DNA from 4 places in the Thalassotalea sp. LPB0316 genome. Region 4 is predicted to be linked to each of the others. Evidence: predicted binding sites of a transcription regulator. Region 4 holds the regulator's gene; each other region holds the start of a gene.
The links. Region 4 encodes FNR, which switches genes on or off when oxygen is low (the NO sensors DNR and NnrR bind a similar motif). Its sites were predicted from a motif close to TTGATCTAGATCAA; they were not measured.

Region 1 (5,042 bases), 1.4 Mb from region 4:
AGCTAAACGCTAGCTAACTAACAACACGGATGGCACTTTTGCGAAGGAAGCAAGATATCAACATTACGTAGATGCATTTAGAAACACGGATGGTTTACTCAAGATTCAAGGTTGAATACTTCTAGTCCAGGAGGGCTTGAAAGGAACTAATAAAAAAGCGTTAGGATGACCGAAAACAATAAAAGCTTGTACGGAAATTAATAATAAAAACAGGAAATGTCAGAATAAACAGGGATAGTATTTTATAGGTAGGACACCACCGAGATTTTGGAGTATTTCAATTGCCAAGTGAGCAATTTTTTCCACGAAAGCGATGACTATGTCATCGCTTTTTTCCTTTCTGGGGTTTACTTGTTTATTCACTGCCCATTTAGTCTTGAATATCGTAAAATAACCACCATAACCTGAGAGTTCTAAAATTGAGTGTGACGATATGACACGAAAGAAAAAATCAAGAAAGCCCGGTCGAGGCAGTAGCGGTGTAATTAAGACCGATGCGAATAGCACGTTTGATGTTGAAAAACGCATTCGCAAAAAAACGGGTAACAAGCCGGGCACTCGCCAACAAGTTACCAGTAAAAAACAAGCGCAATCAAACCAAACCAATAAAGACACACGTATTGGCAGTAAAAAGCCAATTGCGTTAATCAAAACAACTACGCCAACAACTCAGGTAAAGTCGGTTAAGCCGTCTATTTTACCTAAAGTTATCGCGGTAAATGCAACTGAGTCAGCCGATGCCAAATTATGGCAAGAGCTCGAACAAATTGAGCAGCACCCAGAGCTGTTATCGATTGTTGAAAAAATGGATCACGATCAGGCCTTACAAGCGCATGAAGTTGATTTGTACAACAAGCTGATGGCACGACATCAAGAAATCAGTGATAAGTTAGGTATTGATCACGATGAGGAAGACGCTGTAGAAAGTGATGACGAGCCGTTGTCAGAAGACGCGCTTTGGCAAAAATTTAATGATGATAAATTTGACTTTGAGTAATTAGTGAATAGTACCATGATGATATTACTAGTGGGCGTAGCCTGTGCGATTGTTCTGGGTTTGTCGATATACGCAGGTAGATTACTGTGGTTGTTAAAAAAACAAAAAGAGCAGCAAGCAGCGCGGAAAGTTGCTCATGAAAAAGCGTTAGCTAGCCATGATAGAAAAGTTTTGCAAAGTGTTTTGATCATCGTCAAAGCAATGCAAGAAGAACAGTGTGATTATAGCGAAGGTTGCTGGCGCTTAAGTGTGTTATTAGATTCACTTAAGTTGAGTAATCAGCTGGATAATGAATTTCCTGCTATATTTAATTTATATAATCAAATTAAACATTTATCTATTTTAGATGAACGTAAGCAAATGGCTAAACGCGACCGCATGAAGCAAGATGTCGAGCGAATGAAAATAGAAGCCGCATGTGTTGATGATATTGGTAAAACATTACCACTATTACATCAATACACAACGGAACGCTTAGCCTATTTAGCAAACGACGTGTGAGATAGATACCTGTAACTGAGGTGGCTATGACACAAGAATTAAAAGCACAATTTACTAAACGTATTGTTGAATTACAGCAACGCATAGAAGCAATTCACAATGATTTTGCCAAAGCCAACGAAAGCGATTGGGCGGAGCTAGCTAGTGAGCGTGAAAACGATGAAGTGCTTAATGCACTAGAGTCTGAAGCCAAGGTTGAAATTCAACAGTTGAGTAACGCAATCAACCGCATCGAACAAGGTACCTACGGTACTTGCCAAACGTGTGGCGAAGATATTGCGCCAAAACGTTTAGAAGTGCAGCCAGCTGCCATTCAATGTATTCGTTGTGCGGAAAAAGCCGCATAGCAGCCAGAAAAAACGCAACAAAAGTTACCTTTTGTTGCGTTTGATCAACACTTTTAATCCCTTTTTTTTGATAAAATGTTAACACTTCTACTCAGGGTTAATCATTTATCATGACAACAAATATCAGCCACTTTTTCGATAAAGCATTACTTGCGAAATACAATACCAGTGGGCCTCGATATACGTCTTATCCCACCGCGTTAGAGTTTGACGAAAGCTTTGATGAAACTGAGTTAATCAAGGCTATTGAACAGTCATCAACTGATGAATTATCGCTCTACGTTCACATCCCATTTTGTCATAGTCTTTGCTACTACTGCGGCTGTAATAAAATTGTTACTCGTCACCAAGACAAAGCAGATATTTACCTAGATTATCTGATCAAAGAAATTGGTCACCGCGCACCGCTATTTAAGAAATACCACGTGCGTCAACTCCATTTAGGTGGCGGGACGCCTAGTTTTTTAACCAATGCACAATTAACGCGTTTAATTAATGTCTTAAAACAGCGTTTTGACTTTATCGAGCAAGCCGAACTGAGTATTGAAATCGATCCGCGTGAAATTGAAGTCGATAAAATTGATGAGTTAAGAGCGCTAGGCTTTAACCGTATCAGCATCGGTGTTCAAGATATTGATAGCAAGGTGCAAGAAGCGATTAACCGCGTGCAATCTACTGAGTTTATTGGGCAACTCATCGCTCGTGCAAAAGCCCTTGAGTTTGATTCGGTCAACGTTGATTTAATTTACGGTTTACCGCATCAAAATCAAGACACCTTTGCCAAAACTTTAGCACAAGTTAAAGCATTTGATGTCGATCGCATTTCGCTATTTAGTTACGCTCATTTGCCAAGCCGTTTTGCTGCTCAGCGAAAATTAAAAGACGAGTGGCTACCAGATGCTGATGCTAAACTTAACCTTATGCGCCAGGCGATTGAAACACTGACTGACTACGGTTATGACTTCATTGGTATGGACCATTTTGCGAAGCCAACAGATGAACTATCTATGGCGCAAAAGCTTGGTCGATTACATCGCAACTTCCAAGGTTATACGACAAAAGGTGAGTGTGATTTGTTAGGCCTAGGTGTTTCATCAATCAGTGCGATAGGTAATAGCTTTAGCCAAAATATCAAGGACTTGACACCATATTACCAAGCAATTGACGAGCGTGAACACGCGTTAGAAAAAGGCATTGCGCTATCAAAAGACGATCTGATTCGCGGTGATGTTATTCGCGAATTGATGTGCAACCTGTTTTTGGATAAGCAAGCCATTGAAGCGAAGCACAATATCGAATTTGATCGTTACTTTGACCAGGAATTAACTTCATTGCAAACCTTTATCGATGATGGCCTAGTGGACAACGCTAATACAACGATTATGGTCTCACCACGTGCCCGTTTATTGATTCGTAACATTTGTATGAGTTTTGACGCTTATATGAAGCGCCATTTAAACCAGCAGCGCTTTTCACGAGTGATTTGATTTTCTGGTTTGGTGCCATATTACTTGCGATTTGGCCCAAAAAAAGACTATAAATCACCTAAGACAAAGGTTTGATCGTCGCTGTGTAAAACCAGCGATTTTTCATCATCACTAACTTGCGCTTCTTCAACCCACTGGTAATAAACGTTTCGGTGTACAAGTGCTTGAAGGTTACGCCTAACATTGACCACTAGATTGCCGTCATGATCAATAGTTAATGGGTGCTCCTGGCCTAGAATAAAGGTGTCATCTAAGTTTGTTGATAGTAACATCTGTGACTTTGACTCATCTTGCCAACTCCATTGGGTGATTAAAAACGGGTATAGCTCGACCTTTATTTTAATTTTTTCAACAGGCGTCACGAGAAAGTATTCGTCAGCTTCTTTTTTTATGACGGAAGCAAATAACTTGACCATGTTCATTCGCTTAAAAGGGGTACCTTGATAAAACCAAGCTCCATCGCTTTTGATCACCAAATCAATTTCACCACAGTAGTCGGGATCCCAAGACTCGACAGGTGGCAAAGATTGTTGATTTTTTAATTGGTTTAAGAGGTTTTCTAATGACATAACGGTTCGTGATTAAGCGTCGTTTTTGTCAGTATTAACCACTGATTTTGTTTTGTATATGGTTAGGAAACATTTTTTTCATATCGCTTGGGCTAGCTAGCTCTATGTATTCGAGATTTTAATTCACGGTTATTGTATTTTTGTCTTGATCTTCTCAAGTTTACTCTTTAAAATCCGCGTCCTAACTTAATCAAGTTAGTCAAACCTTTGTGGTGGCTATAGCTCAGTTGGTAGAGCCCCGGATTGTGATTCCGGTTGTCGTGGGTTCAAGTCCCATTAGCCACCCCACTTTTTATTCAATAGAAAGCATCAACACCTGAATAGGTGTTTTTTTATATCTGAATTTTATTAAACGACAACAAGAATCACGGGTGATACCCCTAAATTAATCCGTGAGGTTCAAGTCCCATTAGCCACCCCATTTTTTATTCAATAGAAAGCATCAACACCTTTATAGGTGTTTTTTTATGCCTGAATTTTATTAAACGACAACAAGAATCACTAATGTAGCATAAGAATGATAGCCCCAAGGTTAGATCGTAGATCCTACCGTTCATCTGACTTAATCGTCTTGAGATAAGCTAACCACATGGTTTTTAAAGAACTTTAATATAATCATATTAAAGTCCACCTTTAAATTTTGTCAATTTTTAAATATTTACCTTGTGAATACTATCTCTTTAACGTCGAAATAATTTAATAATATTAACATGTAATCCAAACGTATTGATGTTATCGACGTATAGTCATCACGTGTCGAAAGAATGAAAAAATATTAACATGTAAAGTCTGGGTGTCGATGCTATATCCCCACAATAACTTCATTAGCCGAGTTGAAACAAACTTAAGAATTACCTCCGAATCAGGTGTTTATTATAAAGTTGCTACCGTTGTAGGAAGCTAAAGATAGCAGTGACAGGCTAAACTAGATTACTGCTTTTTGAATGCTCTTTGGCACTAACAAAGCTTGTCGGTGATTATATAAATCGCTAGAATTAATTTAATGTTACTAGTATAGATAACTCATGACTACTTCAGAAAAAAGAGATAATGCATTTGAAGCATCTAAGCGTAAAAACTATATTTATAGTTTGAAGCTAGAAGGTATGACGCGACCAAAAGATAAGTCAACTCTTCCTGA
Region 2 (5,042 bases), 1.6 Mb from region 4:
TCGCCCCTGTTCTAACAACAAGCTTATGGTGTGTTTTGCATTGGCTTGCGCCGCTGTTACTGGGTCGAAGGTTAGTCCAGTATTTGACGTAAAGCTTTCGCGATTGCGGCTATAGCCATATGCTTTGGGCGGAATTAATTTAATTAACGACTCAGGCAAAGTTAATGTTTGGGCATCTAATGTCGCTAGCAAAGCATTAACCGCTGCTAACTGATTCTCACCATCCACTTGGCTCACCCCTTTGACTTGCTGTTCACCTTTAACTTCATAGTGGTAATGAACGCCAGCAACGAGCTTAACCGCGGCTTCTACTTGGAAACGATGAAAGTTATAAATAGGTACTAACACTTGTTCTATTTCAGATAATGGCGTGCCGTTGGCAATTGAATTAATACCTAGATGATTTAGCGCGTGTTCACGAACTTTCATCATTCGATTAAGCTCATCAACAGCACTCGCGCCATTATCCCACAAGTGAGCAGTTGCATGACCACCAGAGCGAGGACGGGCATCAGGATCAGAGATATACTGTAATCCCTTAGCTTGTGCCTGTTCAATTAGCGCAGTAAGTGCACTTGCTTCTTGTGCCTGATCATAATCACCATAGCCATAGGCGATAACAAATTTATCCCACTCGCCAATTTTATTATCGTAAGCTTGTGATAAATCAATTTCACCGTCTTTTAGCATCACTAACGGATGCGGATAATCCATTACCGAAGCGCGATTATTAACACTGGCAGCAAAGTTGTGAGCGATCCCTAACGTGTGACCAACTTCATGAGCGGATAATTGACGAATACGCGCTAAAGCCATCTCTTTCATTGGCGTGGTATCAGTATTTTCGCTGTTAAATGGTGACGTTAAGCCAAGCGCAATCAAATAATCTTGGCGCACGCGCAAAGACCCTAACGTAACATGGCCTTTTAAAATTTCACCGGTGCGAGGATCAATAACCGAGGCGCCGTAAGACCAACCACGGGTAGCGCGATGCACCCATTGAATAACGTTATAGCGCACGTCCATCGGATCGGCTTCTGGTGGCAACATTTTCACTTGGAATGCGTTTTTATAACCAGCGGCTGCAAAAGCTTGATCCCACCACATGGCACCATCAATTAACGCACTTTTAATTGGCTCAGGCACACCTGCATCAAGGTAGTAAACAATAGGTTCAACTGCTTCACTATACTCCGCATTAGGGTTTTGCTTTGCTAATCGGTGACGAGGGATAACACGCTTGATCATGTCTTCCTCAATCGCTGAGGCATAGTCAGCGTGCGCGACTGACCAAAAGCCACTATATGGATGAAAATCACGCGGTTTATAACCGTCGTCAGGCAATTCAATTAACGAGTGATGCATATTAACACTGACGGCATTTGGCTCAGGTGAAACCGAGCGAATATACTCACCTGTGCCTTTGCCCACAAAGGTCACGGTTGCTTCTAATTCCGTATTTTTTGGAAATGCTTTTGAGCGTTTAGCATAAAAACCACTGCGAGTTTTATCTGCTTTAAAGCTGCCCTGTTTAGTTTGCGATAATCGGTTAGCGACTTGGTGGATATCTGAAATCAAAAATGGGGTATAGTCGATCAGTACAACACCTTCACCAGCTTGAGCCACTTTAAAGCCCCAAATCACCGAACTGGCAAACGCTTCTTCAATCGCTTGGCGCTCGAGATCATTAGTTGAGTTTGCTCGGTAGTAAGTATTTACTTGCCTTAAGAACACCTTGTCGCCAACCCGCTCAAATTTCACAATGCGGGTATCGCCCAATTGGCCGCGATCTAAGCCGATATCATTGGAACCAACCCCTTTCGGTAAACTACTTTGAAACAAAAACTCTTGGTCGAAGTTATCAATAGCCAGATAAACTTGACCGGTGGTGTTATCGACATAAAAATCAAAATAACCTTGGTGGTGCTCTTTGCCGTTAACAAAGTCACTAAAAGAAGTTTCCGCATTTACATTCAATGCCAAGACACTGAACAGCAACGCAAATAGACGAATAAATTTCATGTGTTTCCCTATTATTTTACTGAAATCGACCACTAAATTGATGTATAATTTTTTGTAATTTTTTTTGAAAGCTTTCAGTAGATTTGATCATTTTAAATAACACGCAAATTTACCGAGCTAAATTTACATCACTCTACGGCAATTAGGTACCAAGATGCAACGACTAGCCCCAGCATTACGTGAAGATAATGTTCCTCTAGATTTGATCTCTTTAATTAAAACCATCCTTGCAGCAACTAAAGAAATTTCTTTTAGGGTTAGCCAAGCCCAGTTGGGCGGCTTAATGGGCTCAACACTTGATGAAAACATTCAAGGTGAAGTTCAAAAAAAGCTCGACGTTGTCGCCAATGAATTAATCAAAGATATCTTATTAGAATCAGGCTTTGTTAAAGCCATTTCTTCAGAAGAAGAAGACACCTCAGTAGCCGGTGAAGAAGATGGCAAGTTTATCGTTTCATTTGACCCACTTGATGGCAGCTCAAATATCGATATCAACTCATTAATCGGCACGATTTTCTCAATTCACGAAGCTATTCCAGAGTTAGCCGCAGACGATCCTGACCAATTTAAGCAAGCAGGGCGCAAACAAGTATGTGCAGGTTATGTATTGTACGGCCCATCAACCATGCTAGTGATGACAACGGGCAGCGGCACGCATTTTTATGTCTTAGACAGAACCCACGGTGGCTACTTATTAGTAGAGCGCAACGTACAAGTACCAGCAGATACCCGTGAATTTGCCATTAACATGTCAAACCAACAGTTTTGGGAACAACCAATGCAAGACTACATTGGTGATTTAGTTGCCGGTGAATCCGGCCCACGTGGTGAATACTTTAATATGCGTTGGATTGCCGCGATGGTGGGTGACATTCACCGCGTATTAACGCGAGGCGGTATTTTCACCTATCCAGCTGATAGCAAAAACCCTGAAAAGCCGTATAAATTACGCTTGATGTATGAAGCCAATCCTATGAGCTTCTTAGTTGAACAAGCCGGTGGTAAAGCAATGACCAGCCAAGGCCCAATCATGGATATAGAGCCAACTGATATTCACCAACGCGTTGAAGTGATTATGGGTTCTCGCAACGAAGTTGATAAGTGTTTATCTTACTATAAGTAACTTCAAGTCAAAAAATACAAAGGGCTAACGATAATATTCGTTAGCCTTTTTTTATGTCTGCCAATTCCCTTATCAGCGTTTTAAACATAGCAGATCAAAAAAACATCAAAAAATCCTCGCATTTTGTTGACATAAATCAAATAAGCTTTACAATTTTCAGAAATTACTGAAAATTCAGAAACAACAAAAATGAAGACAACTCAAATAACACAATCACTGATCCTACACTTTGGTGAAATGGGCTCTCGCTGGGGCTTAAATCGAACATTAGGCCAAATGTATGCACTTATTGTTCTCACTGAAGAACCATTAAATGCCGATCAAATTAGCGAAGCGTTACAGATTTCGCGCTCTAATGTGTCGATGGGTTTAAAAGAGCTAAAGGCTTGGAACCTCATTAGGCTTCAGCATATCCAGGGGGATCGCAAAGAGTATTTTTCCGCTCCTAACGATGTTTGGGAAATAGCAAGAACACTTGTTGTTGAACGTCGTAAACGTGAACTCGATCCGACCTTAACAACATTGCGCGATGCCTTGATGTCTGAGCCAAGCAACGAAGCTGACCAATACGCACAAAAACGTATTCAAGAAATGCACGACCTCATGGAAATGATTATCTTGTGGTCAAATGAGCTGCAAAATATGTCTTCTGAAAAGTTGTCTGCTTTGTTAAAACTTGGCGAGGGTATCAGCAAAATACTCGACGTCAAAGACAAGCTATTAAAGTCTTAGTTTCTTAGTTAATCCACCTTGGAGGTGGCGATGTTAGCGTTTTTTAATACCCCCTATGAAATGAGCTTAATACTGTCACGGATCCAATTCGCTGCCAACATTAGCTTTCACATCCTATTTCCGACAATCAATATTGCGCTTTGTTGGATATTGCTTTTTTTCAAAATTCGATTTAACCAAACCCAAGACCAAAGCTGGCTCAAAGTTTATCGTTTTTGGGTCAGAATATTTGCTTTAACCTTTGCTATTGGCGTTGTGAGTGGAATCACTATGTCTTTCCAGTTTGGTACTAACTGGCCTGGTTACATGGAAACCGTCGGTAATATCGCTGGGCCCTTATTAGGCTATGAAGTATTAACCGCTTTCTTCCTTGAAGCCTCATTCTTATCAATCATGTTATTTGGTATGGACAGAGTTTCAAACCGTGTCCACACATTAGCTACTTTACTGGTCGCCATTGGTACGAGTTTATCCGCATTTTGGATATTAGCTTTAGACTCTTGGATGCAAACACCTGCGGGGTTTGAAATGCGCGATGGTGTTGCTTATGTAACAAGTTGGTTTGATGTCGTATTTAATCCGTCAATGCCCTACCGGTTGGCTCATATGGTACTTGCCTCTGCATTAACCGCAGCCTTTTTAATCTCGGGTATATCAGCGTATCGACTTCTCAAAGGTGATAATAAAAATTCTGTGAAGTATGCCCTTAACTTTTCAGTTTTGTTTGCGGCCATCATCATCCCTATACAAATTTTTGTTGGTGACTTACATGGTTTAAACACCTTCAAACATCAGCCAGCTAAAGTTGCAGCAATGGAAGGTGTATGGGAAACAGAAAAAGGAGCACCACTTTTACTATTCGCTATTCCTGATGAAAAAACGAGAGAGAATCATTTTGAAGTGGCGATTCCCTACATGGCTAGCCTCATATTAACGCATGACCAACATGGTGAAATACAAGGACTCAACGAGTTTATTGGAGAGCATCCGCCGGTTGCACCCGTATTCTTTAGCTTTCGTATCATGGTAGGTATTGGTATGGCGATGCTACTCTGCGCCTGGCTTTGTAGTTATTTGTTTGTCATTAAAAAACAATACCCTACTTGGTCTTTACGATTGCTAGTTGTGATGACGTTCTCTGGTTGGCTTGCGACATTAGCTGGCT
Region 3 (5,042 bases), 1.7 Mb from region 4:
TCAGCAGCTTTTAAGCAGGCTTCAAGCTCGGTTAAATCGTTGTTTGCATAGCGAAAGCGTTTAGCTTTACACAAACGTACACCATCGATAATAGATGCGTGATTTAAGGCGTCACTGATAATGGCATCTTCTGGTCCTAATAAGGTTTCAAATAAACCAGCGTTAGCATCGAAACAAGACGAATATAAAATGGTGTCTTCCATGCCGAGGAAGTCACTTAATTTTTGCTCTAAGGTTTTGTGAATGTCTTGCGTACCACAAATAAAACGCACAGATGCCATACCAAAACCGTGGTCGTCTAAGCCTGCTTTTGCCGCTTCAATCAATGACGGGTGATTTGCTAATCCTAAGTAGTTGTTAGCACAAAAGTTAATCACCTGTTCGCCAGACGCAACGGCTATTGCCGCCTGTTGAGCAGTGGTTATAACGCGTTCGTCTTTGTACAAACCTTCTTCTTTTACTTGGTCAATTTGCTGTTGCAAATACTGATAAAAATTCGATGACATAACCGCCTCGTTGTAAATAATTTGTGATAATAGCCACCCAACCGCATTTTATTATGCGAACTAGGCATCATTTTTAGCGAATTTTACGCGATAACCAAATAAAAAGCACATGCTTATCTGTTAGTTTTATCAATAAAACTGTTCGATTTGTTCATCATTTTTGCCAATTAAAGCAATGATAGCAGAGGCTTGGACATTTTCACGCTTGTTGAGCGATATCAGACTTCGTTATACTGCTTGATATCAACAATCATCCAATGAGTCGTTTTTGAAATACTTCTTCGCTTTGCTTTGCTATCGCCTGCTGATGTTACTTTTAACACCAGTACTTTTGCTCGCTTTAATTATTCGCTCAACACGTCAAACAGCCTATCGCCATCGACTTATTGAGCGCTTAGGTATTCTACCCAAAGGTTTAGCAAAAGGTGGCCTTATTATTCACGCCTCGAGTGTTGGCGAGGTATTAGCACTAAAAGCTTTGGTACAAAAGTTATTGCTGACTCACCCCGAAACACCGATCACCTTCACGACATTTACACCAACGGGCTCAGAGCAGGTCAAAAAATTATTTGGCGATCGGGTACAACACGTTTACTTACCTATCGATAACCCATTGTCGAGCTATGTTTTTCTCAAAACCCTCGCGCCTAAAAGCTTAGTCGTCATGGAAACAGAACTCTGGCCGAATTTGATACAGCAAGCGCGCCATCAAGGTATCCATTTACAATTAATCAATGGTCGGTTATCGAATAATTCAATGAAAAGCTATCGCAAGCTAACTTGGTTGATCACACCGTGCTTACAGAATTTCGATGATATTCTGTGCCAGAGTATTGATAACCAAGAAAACTTTCTTGCCTTAGGGGCCCCAACTAACATCACGCAGGTATCGGGCAATCTCAAATACGATATTGTCCTATCAGAGGATGTCATAGAAAAGCAGCAGCAGCTTGATCAATTAATTACAACCAAACGACCTGTTTGGCTGGTTGCCAGCACTCACCCAGGTGACGAAAAAATTGTTTTAGGCGCATTGAGCGAAATCTTAAAAACACAACCTGATTTGCTGTTGATATTAGTCCCAAGACACCCTGAGCGTTTTGAAGAAATCGCGACACTATGCCAAGCGCAATTTAACACCGTAAGGCGCAGCACAGCAGCGTCGGTTCTAGCCGACCATCAAGTATGGCTACTTGATAGTTTAGGTGAATTAATGGCGGCATTTAAGCTTGCCGATGTTGTTACTATGGGTGGCAGCTTTAGCCAAGTAGGTGGTCACAACCCATTAGAGCCAGCTTTTTATCACAAGCCGATTATTGTTGGCCCCAATATGTCAAATTTCAAACAAGTGATGACTAACATGCTCAATGGCGGGGCAATTATCCAATTAACTGAAGGTATCGCACCAGTGAATTATCAAACTCAATTGAGTGAGCAGGTTTGTTATTTACTTGCCAACCCCGAGCGTAGCCAAGCACTTGGTGACAACGCTCGTAAGGTCGTCAACCAAAATCAAGGAGCATTAGTGACAACCCACCAAAAAATAAGCCAACACCTAGTAAACTAAGTATTGGCCAATGGTCTTTGTTATTGTTATTAGTTGCTTATAGCTATAACTGCCGGCTTACTTTACCAGTAAGCCCTTAGAGAGAAACTTACGCTTGTTCTTGTTGCTTTTTCAGCATAACAAATAGGTTGTCTTTTAAATTAAGACGCTTGAGCTTGCGTTCTTCTAGATACTGATCTGTGGTGTTTTCAACACCTTCTTCAATGCGGATCACTTCTTTGTTTACTTCATGGTACTCTTTAAATAGTCTTGCAAAGTGAGCATCATTCATTTTTAAGTCGTGGATCTCATCATGAAACTCTGGAAACTCGTGGTGTAGATCGTGCTTTTCAATAGACATCTTGTTTACCCTTAATGTTATCTTTGTTGCCTTCATAGTACCTACCAAAGCAGAATCTTCATTGATCTAGCGCAAGCAAATACTGATACCAAGTGAAAAAATGGTTTAATTCCAATTGACCTAGCAGATGGGAAAAACCACAATAGGCGCAGATATAAAATAGAGAAGCTATTACCCTGTGAATCCCAATGCAATTGAAAAGTCAGGTCAGATAAAAGTTGTTAAAAGCTCAAAATGTTACTTAGCATTTGATGAGTCCAAATTGGCAGAAGCTGATATGGCAATTTTTTCACCCCAATTCTGGCTGAGTAAAAATGCCATTAGTGGCACTGCTCAAGGGCGTGGCACCACTTACTTTGTTGAACACAATCAGCAGCAATGGGTATTAAAGCATTACTATCGCGGTGGTTTAATTGGCAAGCTCATCAAAGATAAATACGTATTCTTAGGCATCGAACACACCCGAGCTAAGCGCGAGTTCGAACTCTTGGTGTACATGAAAGCACATGGTTTACCCTGCCCGGCACCTATTGCTATCGGTATTAGAAAATATGGCCTGTGTTACAGCGCGGATCTCATCACCGAGCGAATTAAAAATGCCAACGATGTCGTCAGCATATTAGCAAATCGCCCGCTAACTGAAAATCAGTGGCAAGCCATAGGCAGCACTATCAAATCCTTTCATCAATTAGGGGTTTATCACGACGATTTAAACTGCCATAACATTTTACTCGACCAAGGTGATAAAGTTTGGCTTATCGACTTTGATCGCGGTGAACAACGCAAATGCAATGAGACATGGCAGCGCGCGAATCTTGATCGCTTGTTGCGCTCCTTCAGAAAAGAAAAAACTCGCCTAAGCGAGTTTTATTGGCAAGAGTCTGATTGGCAACACTTATTAGCAGGTTACCAAAGCACTTAAGCAACCGTTTGCATCTCTTGGTGACGCTTGAGGTATAAGTCACGCGCTTTAATAAATTCAGGTAATGCTGCCGGTGTCGTGTACGGGCGAATTAAAGCAAAGATTTTTAATACACCTTCAATAAACACTGACGAATCAATATTTGGATGTAAGTTTTGTGTTTGGTAAAAACTCAACCAGAACGTGTTAACAATCCGCAACACACTGACTAAATCAGGCAACTCTTCATCTTCAAACGAAATCATGTTTACGTCGCGTAATGAAATGAGTAAATCGCTCACTTGCGTGCGAATAAGCTCCTGAACTTCAACATACTTTTCTCGCAAACTTGGGTTTTTATCGAGTAAAACGGGTAAGTTTGCATAAAAGAAACGGAATCTCGACATCGCTTGAAACACCGTATCCATGTAATTGATGATGGCATCAAGTGGCTCAATATCTGGTGAAGCTATTGGGAAGGTATCAAGTAATAATTTTCTTGCATATTCTTCGTAAATCGAAAGAATAATGTCTTCTTTATTTCGAAAGTGATAATAAAGATTACCCGGGCTAATACCTAAATGAGCAGCTATATGGTTAGTGGTAACGTTTCGCTCTCCATGCTCATTAAATAAATCAATACTGGCTTGAATTATTTTATCCCGCGTTTTCATAATAATTATTTACTCTTACAGCCTCGAATTTTTCTATCATACTATCAATTATTAACAAAACGGAAGTATTTTCGAGCAAATACTTTAAGTTCAAATATTCAACAATCAATACAAATACCTAACAAATACCAATTGGACTAAATATTTGACCGACTCAGAGCTGCGTCAGGGAAGTTAGAATAAAAGAAATTTATGCAGATGTAGCATTCTCCATCAAGTAAATTTGTGAAATTATCACTTTTCTGACGAGCTCCCAAGGGCGAGTTTAAAAGGCTTTTATGCTTCGTTACTGATTTTGATAAGGGAATAACCATTATCGGCAATCAAAGCCTTGCCTAAAAGCCTTTTAAATCTCGCTGAGTGATCAAATATTTAATTCACTTGGTATATCTATCAGCAACTTACTATCACAATTAACATTTTGTCTCCCAACAATTAAACTTGACATATGTCAGATACGGTGAATAACTATAACAACTCATGTGAAAATTTAATAAAACGGAATAATTATCATGATTGAACAATGGCATCAGGTAGTAACATCAAGAGATTTAACTGGATTGGCTGATTTACTAGCCGATAATGTTGTGCTGCATTCTCCAGTTATTCACCGGAAAATTGAAGGTAAGCAAATGGTACAAATGTATTTGACCGCTGCATTTCACACGTTTTTAAACGAAACCTTTGAATATATTACCGAAGCACATGAAAGGCGCGAGGGCGGTGAGAAAGTTGTTTTAGAATTCACCACACAAATTACTGGTATTTTTGTTAATGGTATCGATATGATCACTTTTAACGAGGCGGGAAAAATTGTCGAATTCAAAGTGATGGTTAGGCCATTTAAAGCGCTTAACTTGATTAACGAACAGATGATGGCAATGCTTGAAAAACTTGGCATGAAGTTCAGCTAACCAACAAACGCTTGTCTAAAGCACTATGAAAATACCTAACTGGCATTTACAATAAAGCTAAATAAATCAATAAGCGGCGACTAAAAATGCCAGTAAAAGCTATCTATCCAGGCACCTTTGATCCTGTTACCAATGGCCAC
Region 4 (5,042 bases):
CTGAAAAAGAGTTGCTACCCATTATAGCCAGTGCTGAGGCCTACTCTGAGCATCCGATTGCTAAAGCATTCCATAGCTACTTTGATAGCCAAACAGAAGTGGACAAGGTTGAAATTGTTGCAGGTTGCGGTGTTAACGCCCAATACAAGGGCCAACAATTAACTATTGGTAAAGCATCATGGATCCTTTCACAAACTATCGATAACACTCATGAGCAGTCACATCGAGATGCTTCGTGTTTAGTTTTACTTAATGGCCGACTTATTAGTGCTATTTATTTGACTGATACCATTAGAGAGGATGCTGTAACGCTCTTATCGTCACTAAAATCAGCACACTGTAAAACCTTGTTGCTATCAGGTGACAACCAAGCCGGCTGCCAACAAGTCATTGACACCTTGCCTCTTGATGAAGCTCACAGTCAATTAACTGCCAAGGATAAAATGGCACAACTTACCGAAAAGCAAAAACAATACAAAGTTGCAATGGTTGGCGATGGCATTAACGACACGCCTGTGTTTAGTGCCGCTCATTTATCGATTGCTATGGGCAGTGGTGCTGATATTGCAAAACACGGTGCAGATGTTATTTTGTTAAACAACAAATTGGGCTCAATTGCTACTTTATTAGACGTTGCTACACGCACCAAAAAGATTATTCGTCAAAACTACATGTGGGCTTTTGGCTATAATGCGATTGTTTTGCCGCTTGCTATGTCAGGCCACATTACGCCGTATCTTGCTGTTATAGGTATGTCAGCAAGTTCTATTTTGGTGGTAACTAACTCATTGAGGTTATTGAAATGACGGTAATCTATGTTCTGATCCCAATCGCGGTCTTGTTGACTATTATTGGTATTTACCTGTTCTTTTGGGCAGTAAAGTCTGAACAGTTTGACGATCTTGAAAAGGAAGGAATGAGCATCCTTTACGACGAAGACAAACAAGCTTCAAATGACACGACTAAGCCGACAGAGAATACGCCAAAAGATCCGCATGAGCTTTGATTATTTATCGGCATTTGTTGTTGGTTTATTAGGTGCTGGTCATTGCCTAGGCATGTGTGGTGGCATCACAGGTATGCTAACCAATGCAATTGGTCCGGATGCCTCCCATCAAAAACTAAAACTCGTCGTCGGCTACCATCTCGGCCGCTTATCGTCTTATGGTTTAATTGGTGCTATTGTTGGCTTTAGCAGTTCTTTAGCGGTAAAAAGTGGCGGGATTAATGCTAATTTTCTGCATATACTCTCGGCTATTTTCTTAATATTGCTCGGTTTTTATATTGCCCAATGGTGGCAGGTCGTTGGTAAAATCGAGCTTATCGGCAAAAAACTCTGGCAGTACATTGCGCCATTAGCGAAACACTTCCTGCCCGTTCGAACCCCGCTGCAAGCATTGGGCCTTGGTGCGTTGTGGGGTTGGTTACCTTGCGGTCTAGTTTATTCAATGTTGACGTGGGCACTAGCTAGCGGCAGTGCGATGAACGGTGGCCTGATATTAATATGCTTTGGTCTTGGTACATTACCAGCACTTATTTCAATGTCTTATGGTATTGATTATGTTCAATCGTTAATGCGCAATAGTTTGTTACGCAAATGTACTGGCTTGGCAATGATTGCTTATGGTGGTTACACCTTACTCATTGCATCTACACAACTGATTAATTAGAATACCGTCATTAAAGGATTTATCGCTAGGTCATTCATGTCATCAAAAAATTGCGCCACTCAACAGCACATCCATTGCCAAAATTGCAGTATTAGTGAGCTTTGCTTACCTTTTTCCTTAAATGATCAAGAGCTCGACTTGCTCGATAAAATCATTGACAGAAAAAAGCCCGTGCACAAAGGTGACAAATTATTCCAAAATGGTGAACCATTGAATTCACTTTTTGCAGTGAGAACAGGCACCTTTAAAACCTACATTATTGACAGCCAAGGTGAAGAGCAAATTACGGGGTTTCACCTACCAGGAGATTTGCTTGGTTTTGATGCGATCGCCAATAAAACTCACCCGAGTTTTGCCCAAGCGCTAGAGACGGCAATGGTCTGTGAAATTCCTTTCACGACGCTCGACCTACTGTCAAACAATATGCCGAAATTACGAACGCAAATCTATCGTTTGATGAGTGACGAAATAAAAACCGACCAAGAAATGTTATCTTTGCTCAACAGAAAGAACGCTGAACAGCGGTTAGCGACTTTTATCGCCATGTTAAGTAACCGTCAGAAAGCTCGTGGTTTATCACCGTATGAATTCAGACTGTCAATGACACGCGGTGATGTAGGGAATTATTTAGGCTTAACAGTAGAAACGATTTCTCGATTGTTAAATCGTTTTGATAAACAAGGCCTGTTAACCGTTAACGGTAAGTTTATTACGATCAACGATATTGATGAACTAGCTCAATTAGCGGGTATGTAATACTCGCTAGTTTGCTCCCTCCCGCTTTTTCTGAATTTCTCCTATACTAAGCATCAGTAGCAAGAATTTTCTTATGCTAAATTTTGATTTATAACAAAGCTTTAAGCTATATTCTTTGTCATAGTAGCGTTAACACTTTGTTGAATCGGTATAAAATAATGGAAAAATATCAGAACCTTTTAGTGGTCATTGACCCAACACAAGAACGTCAAAAAGCACTTGAGCGTGCGATCGAGTTAGCTCATAAAAACAACGCTAAGATCACGGCATTCTTGTCGATATTTGATTTCTCCTATGAAATGACAACCATGTTATCGAGTGATGAGCGCGAAACGATGCGAGGTTCGGTGATAGAGAGCAGAACACAGTGGATCAAAGATCTGATTGCAACGCTTGAAACCGATAAATTAGTTATCGATATCAAGGTTGTTTGGCACAACCGTCCATTCGAAGCCATTTTAGAACAAGTTGAAAACGAAAATTTTGACCTAGTGATAAAAGGAACTCATGAGCACGACAAACTTAAAGCCGTTATTTTTACGCCAACCGACTGGCATATATTGCGCAAATGCCCTTGTCCTGTACTTTTGGTAAAAGAGCATTCATGGCCGGAAAATGGCAATATTCTAGCCGCTATTAATGTCGGTAGCGACGAAGCTGAACACATCGCTTTAAATGACAAAATTACCGAAGAAGCCAAAAACTTAGCGCGTATTATCAACGCTAATGCTAACTTAGTTAATTCATTTCCGGGTACACCTGTTAATATCGCCATTGAAATACCCGAATTTAACGCGAACGAATATAACGACAATGTAAAAAGTCATCATGTCCATGCCATGCAAGAACACGCTAAAAAGTTTGGTATTGATGAAGCCCATACGTATGTCAAAGAAGGATTGCCTGAAGATGTGATTGAAAGTATGGCTAAAGAGCTCGATGCTGAGTTAGTTATTCTAGGAACTATCGGCCGAACAGGCATCTCAGCTGCGCTCATTGGCAATACTGCAGAGCATGTCATCGACCGATTAAATTGTGACGTTTTAGCACTTAAACCAGATGGTTTTAATTAATACCAAGTGAATCAAATATTTGATCACAAGCAGAAATATGTTCGCAGCGTATTTCTGCTTTTTTTGTTTTTTATTTCCCTGTTTTAATCGGGTATAATGCGCGCCAAATTTCTCGGGTATTCCTATAAATGACTGAACTAACCGCTGTTGAAAAAACACAATTAACTAAGTTAGAAAAAAAGCTACGCCGCAATGTCGGGCAAGCTATTGCACAATATAATATGATCGAAGATGGCGATCGCATTATGGTGTGTTTATCCGGTGGTAAAGACAGTTATGCCCTGCTTGCCATTTTAATGATTTTACAAAAGCAAGCGCCAATTAACTTTTCACTAGTGGCGGTCAACCTTGATCAAAAGCAGCCTGGTTTTCCAGAACATGTTTTACCCCAATATTTAGAGAGCTTGGGGGTTGAGTACAAAATAGTTGAAGAAGACACCTATGGCATAGTAAAAGAAAAGATCCCAGAAGGTAAAACGACTTGTAGTTTGTGTTCTCGTTTACGCCGTGCCGTACTTTATAAAACAGCTAAAGCTTTAGGTGCAACTAAAGTGGCGTTAGGACATCACAGAGATGACATGATAGAAACCATGATGCTAAATATGTTCTACGGCGGCAAATTAAAATCGATGCCACCTAAACTGGTATCTGATAATGGTGAGCACGTGGTTATTCGCCCTTTAGCGTTTTGTAAAGAAAGTGAGTTGATCCAATACAGTGAATTAAAGAAATTTCCAATTATTCCATGCAACTTGTGTGGCTCTCAACCCAATTTACAGCGCCAGAATATCAAACAAATGCTCAATGATTGGCATGATAAATTTCCCGGTCGAATTGAGTCCATGTTCACGGCAATGCAAAACATCGTACCTTCTCACCTTTGCGACAGTGAATTGTTCGACTTTAAATCAATGAGTACAGACTCTGAGATTGTTGATGGCGGAGATATCGCATTCGACGAGCCAGAAATAGCCCAACAAAGCGTTGAGCAATCGTTAAATTCAAACGAGTTACAGCAAGTCAACATCATTAATATCAGCTAGTTGAACGACAACTAGCTTTTTATAACCCACACAATCAAACGGAATAAGTACATGCTTGAACAATGGTTTCAACTAAAGGCACACAATACCAATTTTAAAAAAGAAGTTATTGCCGGTATTACCACTTTTCTCACCATGGCTTATATCATCTTTATCAACCCTGCGATGCTTGCTGACGCCGGAATGGATAGAGATGCCGTGTTTGTTGCAACCTGTTTAGCTGCCGCTATTGGTTGTTTTATTATGGGATTTGTCGCCAATTATCCTATCGCACTTGCTCCGGGTATGGGGTTAAATGCCTTTTTCACCTATACCGTAGTCCTTGATATGGGCTATAGCTGGCAGGTTGCGCTTGGTGGCGTATTCTTTTCTGGTCTCATCTTTATCCTATTAAGTCTTTTTAACATTCGCGAATGGATAATTAACTCAATACCGCAGTCATTGCGCTTTGGTATTGCTGCAGGTATCGGCCTATTTTTGGCGTTTATCGCGTTAAAAAA

Region 1: a site for FNR is predicted at 1,880-1,893, ahead of hemN (oxygen-independent coproporphyrinogen III oxidase). Genes of this name have one in related genera too.
Region 2: a site for FNR is predicted at 3,272-3,285, ahead of LP316_RS05035 (GbsR/MarR family transcriptional regulator). Genes of this name have one in related genera too.
Region 3: a site for FNR is predicted at 2,475-2,488, ahead of LP316_RS04000 (YdcH family protein). Genes of this name have one in related genera too.

The regions. Positions count from the first base shown of each region.
Region 1 covers NZ_CP062946.1:539,228-544,269, reverse strand. The annotation lists gene yihI (Der GTPase-activating protein YihI) at 434-997, shown strand; gene LP316_RS02435 (DUF2489 domain-containing protein) at 1,013-1,498, shown strand; gene LP316_RS02430 (TraR/DksA family transcriptional regulator) at 1,525-1,845, shown strand; gene hemN (oxygen-independent coproporphyrinogen III oxidase) at 1,956-3,332, shown strand; gene LP316_RS02420 (DUF1285 domain-containing protein) at 3,380-3,901, opposite strand; tRNA gene LP316_RS02415 (tRNA-His) at 4,114-4,189, shown strand; gene LP316_RS02410 (YhfG family protein) at 4,927-5,042, shown strand, end outside.
Region 2 covers NZ_CP062946.1:1,133,925-1,138,966, reverse strand. The annotation lists gene LP316_RS05045 (zinc-dependent metalloprotease) at 1-2,022, opposite strand, end outside; gene LP316_RS05040 (class 1 fructose-bisphosphatase) at 2,177-3,145, shown strand; gene LP316_RS05035 (GbsR/MarR family transcriptional regulator) at 3,335-3,877, shown strand; gene LP316_RS05030 (cytochrome ubiquinol oxidase subunit I) at 3,908-5,042, shown strand, end outside.
Region 3 covers NZ_CP062946.1:895,433-900,474, reverse strand. The annotation lists gene LP316_RS04010 (glycine C-acetyltransferase) at 1-506, opposite strand, end outside; gene waaA (lipid IV(A) 3-deoxy-D-manno-octulosonic acid transferase) at 775-2,073, shown strand; gene LP316_RS04000 (YdcH family protein) at 2,162-2,413, opposite strand; gene LP316_RS03995 (3-deoxy-D-manno-octulosonic acid kinase) at 2,592-3,335, shown strand; gene LP316_RS03990 (TetR/AcrR family transcriptional regulator) at 3,332-3,988, opposite strand; gene LP316_RS03985 (nuclear transport factor 2 family protein) at 4,501-4,902, shown strand; gene coaD (pantetheine-phosphate adenylyltransferase) at 4,989-5,042, shown strand, end outside.
Region 4 covers NZ_CP062946.1:2,704,669-2,709,710, forward strand. The annotation lists gene LP316_RS12130 (heavy metal translocating P-type ATPase) at 1-806, shown strand, start outside; gene ccoS (cbb3-type cytochrome oxidase assembly protein CcoS) at 803-1,006, shown strand; gene LP316_RS12140 (sulfite exporter TauE/SafE family protein) at 996-1,670, shown strand; gene fnr (fumarate/nitrate reduction transcriptional regulator Fnr) at 1,707-2,426, shown strand; gene uspE (universal stress protein UspE) at 2,585-3,499, shown strand; gene ttcA (tRNA 2-thiocytidine(32) synthetase TtcA) at 3,628-4,542, shown strand; gene LP316_RS12160 (NCS2 family permease) at 4,594-5,042, shown strand, end outside.